One region of the Sporomusa rhizae genome, then DNA from elsewhere that is predicted to be linked to it. Evidence: riboswitches for the same ligand, from Rfam matches in the RefSeq annotation. Region 1 holds a riboswitch; the other holds the start of a gene.
What was found. A riboswitch is a leader RNA that binds a small molecule or an ion and turns the genes downstream of it on or off. The one in region 1 is predicted to bind cobalamin.

Region 1 (4,215 bases):
CTATATGTGCCACTATAAGGAAGACGGTCAAAAGAATAAAGTGGAGCTTCATTTTCTCATCTGTCGATTTTCCTTTGCCAATCACACCAAGCTCAAGCAAGGCAATACTAAAGAGGGGAATAACACCACTGAGATAGGAACCTACTGCCAGGATATCAGCAATCCCACGCCACTCAATGCTGGGGACAACTGTAATCAGCAAATTGAGGAAAATTCCTAAAAAATAAAAACCCAGGACAATTCCAATCCATTTGTTCAGGGTTTTCCAACCGCCGGCATTAGAACCGCGGAGAAACACCGTGAAGAATTCTGTTGCCACAAGTGCTTCTGCCAATGCTACCGGGATAACCATATAAATAATAAGGTTCCATGGTTGGTTGACAGCCAGTAATTCCATATAATGAGTCATTGTCATATACTACACCTTCCCTTTGCTTCAAGATTTAAGTACAGTATAGATGACAAATATGAAGAACTTATGCAGAACTTATGAAAAAATCATGAATTTTAAAAATGGACGAGATATTGACATTCGTTTTCCAGGATGTTATGCTAACTTCATAAACCAAAAATTACATATTATTGAGATAGGTGCCCTACGGGCTTAATAGGGAAGACCGGTTAAATGCCGGCGCGGTCCCGCCACTGTAACGGGGAGCAAGCTTAAGATTTGCCACTGGGATGTATATCCTGGGAAGGTTTAAGCAACTGCAAAGATCCGGAGTCAGGAGAACTGCCTGTCTGACAATCACCGTTTGTTACCCACGAGGTATGGGGAGGGGATTACAGTATACGCTTTATGGCGTACTAGCTTAATTCACTCCTGGTTAACTGCCAGGAGTTTTTATTTAGCATACTGTTTATTACTCCTGCCTTTTAAACGGCAGGAGTTTTAATATTTTAAGTCATTTTTCTTCAAACTCCTTTCGAACTTAGCGCGATGGCGCGGGTCAATTTGACCCTTATTTTTTAAAATTATGTAATACACATAAATCTAAGTAAATTCGTATTGTTTTTTTATCGGTGCAGTCAGTGCCGGGGACTAATGGATTGACAATCGCTTCCTGTGGTGATATGCTATTTTCATATAAGAAAACTAAATATGTTGAGATAGGTGCCTTACGGCTTAATAGGGAAGACCGGTTAAATGCCGGCGCGGTCCCGCCACTGTAACGGGGAGCAAGCTTAAGAAATGCCACTGGGATGAAATCTTGGGAAGGGTTAAGCAAGCAAAGATCCGGAGTCAGGAGAACTGCCTGTCTGACAATCACCGTTTGTTACCCACGAGGTATGGGGAGGGGATTACAGTATACGCTTTATGGCGTACTAGCTTAATTCACTCCTGGTTAACTGCCAGGAGTTTTCATTTAGCATACTGTTAAAAAACTCCTGACTGCAAATGGTCAGGAGTTTAAATTTTTATGCCATTTTTCTAAAGATTTCCTTTCGAACTTTGCGCCGATTGGCGCGGGTCAAATGACCCTCAATTTTTCCAAATAAGCATGATATACATATATATTATCTAGAGGGAGGACTGTGAACAGAGAACAGCATACGGTGTAATCGCCTGCTTTGGCTTGGAATTATAAGACATTTTGAGGAGTGAATTTGTTATGAAAAAACTGTATTCTTTATGTGTCACAATGTGCATGCTTGCCGTGTTTGGCTGCGTCAGTCTGCTTCCGTCGGTGGCGTCTGCTGCTCCGGCAGGTGCTGGTAAAAAGGCTATATTGGTTGTAAGCTTTGGCACTACTTATGCAGATACCAGAAAAGTGACCACGGAAGCTGTAGAAAACAAAATTCAGTCAGCTTTTCCGGATTATGAAGTTCGTCATGCTTTTACCTCCCGAATTATCATCAAAAAACTTGCTGATAGGGATGGACTGAAATTTGATACCGAAAAACAAGCATTAGAGAAATTGAAAGCAGAAGGGTACAAAGAAGTAATTATTCAGCCTCTTCACATTGAAGCTGGGGATGAATATGAAAAACTCATGCGTGTGGTTTCAACGTTTGAAAAGTCCTTTGACAAAATATCAGTGGGTCGACCGCTTCTTTATTATACTGGACAGGAAGGCGAAAAACCCGATGATTACTTGCTTGCTATAAAAGCATTACAAAATCAATTACCTAAAATAGGGAAAAATGAAGCGGTTGCTTTCATGGGACATGGCGGCGTCAATCCATCCAATACTGCTTATGCTGCCTTGCAGATGAAACTTCAAGATGCCGGTCTCAAAAATGTTTTTGTATTTACGGTTGAAGGATATCCCACAATAGAAAACCTTATTGAGAAACTAAAAACAAACAAAATTAAGAAAGTAACTTTAATGCCGATGATGTTGGTTGCTGGCGATCATGCTAATAATGATATGGCTGGCGATGATAAGGAATCATATAAATCACAATTGATTGCAGCCGGATTCCAGGTTGATGCTTATATCCATGGTTTAGGCGAAAACCCGGGAATTCAAGATATCTATGTACAGCACACTAAAGATGCTGTCGATAATAAGTATAAAGAACGCGGCAAAGATAAACCTACTATTCCGACTATTGAATAGAAAACCGGATAAAATATTAATAAAACTAAATATTATTGAGCTAGGTGCCCTACGGGGCTTAATAGGGAAGACCGGTTAAAAGCCGGCGCGGTCCCGCCACTGTAATGGGGAGCAAATCCAAGAGAATGCCACTGAGATGAAAAGTCTTGGGAAGGTTTGGATGCGCAATGAACCAGAGTCAGGAGAACTGCCTAACTGACAGTCACCGTTTTACCCACGAGGTATGGGGAGGGGATTACAGTACGCATCCTTTTATGTAGGAAATGTTATTAAAAGGCGATTACTGGATTTTACTCCTGGTACCTAGTGCCAGGAGTATTTATTTTGGTAGATACCCCGGACTGACAGGAAACAGTCCGGAGTTTTCTATAAAGCACATAAACTAAGTCCTTTGCTTAGCGCAGTAGCGCAGGGTCAATTTTGACCCTTCTTTTTTTAACGTCTATAAAATTTACATAAAGTAGACTTAGCTTCAGATGGGGTTTTGACCCCACCTGAAGGTTAGTCGCCCTTATCCAGAGACTTACGCTCGCCTGTGTCAGTAGGGGTATGACTTCCATTTGGAGAAGAGGGAGTCTTAGAGCGGCTTAGTCATCGGATAAACGAAGTCTTTGGTGTAAAGGGGGAAAAAGTTTGACCATCAAAAAAGCACTGGCTGGATTGGTAACAGTGCTGTATGTATTGTTCGCAATTCCTATTGGTCAGGCCAAAGATGGCTTGACTTTTTCCTGTCAACTTCCGTATTACTTGGGAAAGGTCAAGGATTCTGTAACTTCGGGTACACAAACAGCGGCGCTGTTTAATATTGAAAACCGCGACTCAGCCGATAAAGAGGTGGTCATTACCATCAGTCTGCCGCCAGGGTTTAGTCCTGTCGGAACTCAGGAAAATTGGGAGATAAAAAAAAGAACAGATTATTATGTTTTAACAAGGAAAATGCTGCTGCCAGGCGGCTATAGCCATTGGTACGATTTGCTGCCTCTCCAGGTGGCGTCGGAATTGCCGCCTGGCTCGTATACAGCCAGTATCACGGCAGGGGCGTTGACGCAGCAGGTGCCGGTTGCCGTGACGGCGTCTCAAACAGCTGACGTTTTGCCGATTACGGTAGTTGGTATTATTTTACCTTTAGATAAAGACGGTAACACCGATGATCGTAGGGGGCAAAACGTTTTATTGTTAAGAGACCGGCAATGGGATTATTACAAAAATTTGCTGATTGGCAAAGGGGCATCCAATCAGGAGGTTGAGGCTATTCACCCGGTAACGCATTTGGGGGTGGATATTGATAATCCTTCTGGAGTACAAAAGCTGGCAGTTGTTACCGTCCGCCTGCTGGATGCAGGCAGTCATCAGCCGGTAGCCGGCTTGTTTACTCCCGGAGCAACCAATGAAGATACAAATGGTGGCGCGTTGGACAGGCAAAAAGATTATTTAGAGTCTTTTGTGGCTCTAAACGGTGACACAAAGCAACGTCTGTTGATGCCGGTGTATGCCGATGAACGTGCATTAGCAGGCGGCGATTATATGTTACAGGCCGAAATCAGTGATGGGATTACACCCAACATAGTGTATGAGTCGCCGCTTACTATCGTGAAAAAAGATAGCAAAGCGCTGGTTGTAGTCAGTATAGCTGCATTGGCGGTAATGGCAG
Region 2 (4,215 bases), 1.3 Mb from region 1:
ACGGTGGTTCGGCCAGAGCGGCAATTGCTGCGGTTAAGGCGGCCAGAGCGCAAGGCATTAAAGCTGGTTTATTGAAGTTGATAACAATTTGGCCATTTCCGGGTCATGTTGTGCAACGTGCGGCAGCAAAGGCTAAAAAAGTCATAGTACCGGAAATGAACTACGGACAATTAGTTGGCGAGATTGAACGCTATGTCGAACGTGATAAAGTAGTATCTGTTACCCGGGTCGATGGTGAGCTGTTTAAGCCTGAAGAAATTTTGGAACCAATTGTTACAGCGGCTGGAGGTGCTAGATAATGGCAAACATCGAAAAGTATTTGCGTCCATCAGCCTTTCCACATATCTGGTGTCCAGGCTGCGGCAATGGTATTATTTTAGCGTCTATTATTCGCGCTATTGACAAGTTAAATCTTAAACAAGATAAAACTGTAATTGTTTCAGGCATTGGCTGTTCCTCACGGGCATCGGGATATATGAATTTTAATACCGTGCATACCGCGCATGGCCGGGCCCTTACTTTTGCTACGGGTATAAAACTGGCAAATCCTGAGTTAAATGTGTTGGTTATTACTGGTGATGGAGATGCTACCGCGATTGGGGGTAACCACTTTATCCATGCCGCTCGACGGAATATCGATTTAACTACGATTATTTTTAATAATAATATATATGGTATGACCGGAGGTCAGTCATCACCGCTTACTCCTTTAGCAAGCCGCTCAACTACGGCGCCTTATGGACACATTGAACGAGCCTTTGATATTGGAGCTTTGGCAATTGCGTCTGGTGCTACCTATGTGGCCAGAGCTACAGCGTATCATGCCAATATGTTAACTGATCTTGTTGTTAAGGGTATTGAAAATAAAGGCTTTTCCGTTATTGATGCTATAACTCAATGTCCTGTTTCGTATGGACGCAAAAATAAGATGGGATCGGCCGCTAAAATGCTGGAATGGCAAAAGGAACATGCTATGCCTGTACAGGCTGCTGCCAAACTATCACCGGAACAGCTTAAGGATAAATTCTTAATTGGAGAACTTCACCGGTCAGAAGCCCCTGAATTTACAGCCGAATATGACAAGCTTATTGCCCATGTTCAGGCTAAAAGGGGGAATAAATAATGTGGCAGATTAGTTTAAGTGGTACCGGCGGTCAAGGCCTTATTCTCGCAGGCATTATTTTGGCAGAGGCTGCAATTGTTGACGGAAAACAGACCATTCAGACCCAATCTTATGGCCCGGAAGCCCGCGGCGGCGCCAGTAAATCTGAAGTTATTATAAGTGACGGCGAAATTGATTATCCTAAAGCAACAGCGGCAGATATTCTATTGGCTATGAGTCAGGAGGCATGCAATAAATATATTAGTCTTCTAAAAGAGGGCGGCAAGCTGATTATCGATACCACACTAGTTAAGACTGCTCCTGAAGTAAATGCTAAAATATTAGCTTTGCCAATCACTCATATTGCCCGCAATGAATTGGGAAATGTAATGGTTGCTAATATTGTTGCTCTTGGCGCTTTGGCCGGATTTACCGGTATAGTAGAGCTGGATTGCCTAACAAAGGCCGTGTTAGCCAGAGTTCCAAAAGGTACTGAGGAACTAAATAAGAAGGCGCTTGAGACTGGCTTTGCTTTGGGTAAAGCTGAAAAATAAACCAAAAGTAAAGGAGATCCCACGCAGGATCTCCTTTATGTTTTGAATCTCTTTATCCTAAAAACTTTGGATAACCAAGTCTTCTGATGACATTTATTTGAATTTTATAGGTGAAAGTTGTCTAAAATATTTATACGTAAGAAAAAGTTGATAATTCTTGGCTAGCTTGCAGGAAAATGTAATATGCGCATGGAATTATGTAAGCTATCATAATTGGATAAGTGTAAGGGAATGGGTGCTTTCATGCTTAAAAAGGGAAGTCCGGTGTAAAACCGGCGCGGTCCCGCCACTGTAATGGGGATGCTACCTTAGATGCCACTGGGAAACTGGGAAGGTTAGGTATGTGATGAGCCAAAGTCAGGAGACCTGCCTGTTCTAACACATGCCGCTAGGACCTACGGAAGATAGGCAGGTATGGGTACAATAATCAGGCAAATAAATTATTTTGTTGTTTGGTGTTATACCCCCTGCACAAGGGGGTTTTTCTATTGGATGATAAAGATAAACCAATGCGTAAAGGAATAACTACTGGAACTTGTGCTGCAGCAGCTGCTAAGGCAGCAATTTTGGCTTGGCAAGGTCAGCATATAAGTATTGTCGAGGTAATTTCGCCGCAGGGCGTTACGCTGACAGTGCCTATTGTTGAAACCAAAATAATTACTGGTGGTGGCTGTGGTACAGTAATAAAAGATTCTGGGGATGATCCCGATATTACCAATGGCGTCAGGATCGAATCGAAGGTAGTCCTTACCGATAAGCCGGAAATTATTATCAAAGCTGGCCAGGGTGTAGGGACAGTAACCAAACCAGGGTTGGCTGTCGCTGTTGGTGAACCGGCAATAAATCCGGGACCGAGAGCTATGATTACGCGGGCAGTCGCCGAATGTTTACCCGAAGGTAAAGGTGCTGTCGTTACTGTTTCTATTCCCGAAGGTGAAAAATTGGCCGCTCGAACCCTAAACCCCATATTGGGTATTGTTGGTGGCCTGTCAATTATTGGTACAACCGGCATTGTTGAGCCAATGTCGGAAGAGGCTTTTAAAGATTCACTTGTACCACAAATTAGTGTTGTCCAGGCATTAGGATATAATGATATCGTATTTGCGCCTGGCAAGATTGGTCAGGATATTGCGATCAATCGCTATGGAATACCGGCTGCTGCCGTTGTGCAGACAAGTAATTTCATTGGGCATATGCTGGAAAATGCTGTGAAGTATGGCATGCGCCGGGTGCTGCTGTTCGGCCATCTCGGCAAGATAGTCAAAGTATCGTCAGGTATATTTCATACTCATAATCGCATGGCGGACGCCCGCTTAGAAACGATAGCGGCCTATTTAGCGGCGAACGGAGCCCCGCAGGAGGCTGTTAAGGAGGTTCTGGCGGTAACTACTACCGAAGCTGCCATGCCAATTATTGACCGTTATAACATGACGGGTGTATATCAAATATTGGCCGAACGAGCCAGCGCGCGTGCTATGCGTTATGTTTTTGGTGATTTGACTGTGGGAACAGTCATTGTGACTTTAAAAGGTGACATACTGGGGCTTGACCAGACCGCCCGGGAAATTGGAGGCCATTTAGGATGGAAGCTAGACATAAAATAGTAGTTGTTGGTATTGGACCGGGATCGCCTGACTATGTGTTGCCAATAGCTAGCAGAACAATTGCGGCTGCTAAGGTTGTTGTTGGCAGCAAGCGGGCGCTCGATACTTTTTCTAACCCAGGCCAGGTTACGAAAGTCATTGACAAAGATATTATGGGCGTACTAGATTTTGTTGAAGGACAGCTTATTAGCCAGGATGTTGTAGTTATGGTGTCGGGAGATCCTGGATTTTACAGTATGTTGGCGGCAATCAGAAATAAATTTGCAGCTAAACAAATTAGTGTTATTCCGGGTATTAGTTCGGCGCAGCTGGCGTTTGCCCGGTTAGCTGATGTTTGGCAAGATGCGAATCTAATTAGCATGCATGGAAGGAAAGCGGATGATAAGATGCTTAACTTCCAGCCACCCCATCATAAGTTGGGAATCTTAACCGATACACAGCATAATCCGGCAACTATTGCTCGTATTTTACTAACGCATAGTTGGCCTGAAAATGCTATTGTCTGGTTGTGCACAAACTTATCCTATGATAATGAGCTTGTTGCTGAAATGACCTTAGTTGAAGCGACTGAAACTCCTGGTTTTGAGCATTGCGTAATGGTGGTGAAGGTATGAGTTATGGATTAGGTATTCCGGACAGTGAGTTTATCAGAGGCGACATACCTATGACCAAACAGGAGATTAGGATACTAACTTTGGCAAAGGCTAGAATTACTCCACACGATACAGTCATTGATATTGGGGCAGGAACCGGTTCCTTGTCGATAGAGGCTGCGTTATTAGCCCGGCAAGGTAAAATAATTGCAATTGAGCGTGAACCTGAGGGTGTTGAGTTAATCAAGGCAAATGCTGCTAAATTTAGCGTTCCTAATGTTGAGGCGATACTGGGACCTGCACCGGAAATGATGACTGGATTACCAGCGGCCGACGTTGTTTTGATTGGGGGAAGCGGTGGC

Region 2: another riboswitch for cobalamin. It lies ahead of cbiD (cobalt-precorrin-5B (C(1))-methyltransferase CbiD); the one in region 1 lies ahead of SRRS_RS05135 (sirohydrochlorin cobaltochelatase).

Annotation. Positions count from the first base shown of each region.
Region 1 covers NZ_CP156925.1:1,121,562-1,125,776, forward strand. Annotated here, with positions in the region: gene SRRS_RS05130 (DUF6803 family protein) at 1-415, opposite strand, end outside; cobalamin riboswitch at 573-756, shown strand; cobalamin riboswitch at 1,096-1,275, shown strand; gene SRRS_RS05135 (sirohydrochlorin cobaltochelatase) at 1,614-2,564, shown strand; cobalamin riboswitch at 2,590-2,774, shown strand; gene SRRS_RS05140 (hypothetical protein) at 3,198-4,215, shown strand, end outside.
Region 2 covers NZ_CP156925.1:2,412,321-2,416,535, forward strand. Annotated here, with positions in the region: gene SRRS_RS11065 (2-oxoacid:acceptor oxidoreductase subunit alpha) at 1-299, shown strand, start outside; gene SRRS_RS11070 (2-oxoacid:ferredoxin oxidoreductase subunit beta) at 299-1,123, shown strand; gene SRRS_RS11075 (2-oxoacid:acceptor oxidoreductase family protein) at 1,123-1,656, shown strand; cobalamin riboswitch at 1,873-2,045, shown strand; gene cbiD (cobalt-precorrin-5B (C(1))-methyltransferase CbiD) at 2,166-3,260, shown strand; gene cbiE (precorrin-6y C5,15-methyltransferase (decarboxylating) subunit CbiE) at 3,239-3,874, shown strand; gene cbiT (precorrin-6Y C5,15-methyltransferase (decarboxylating) subunit CbiT) at 3,871-4,215, shown strand, end outside.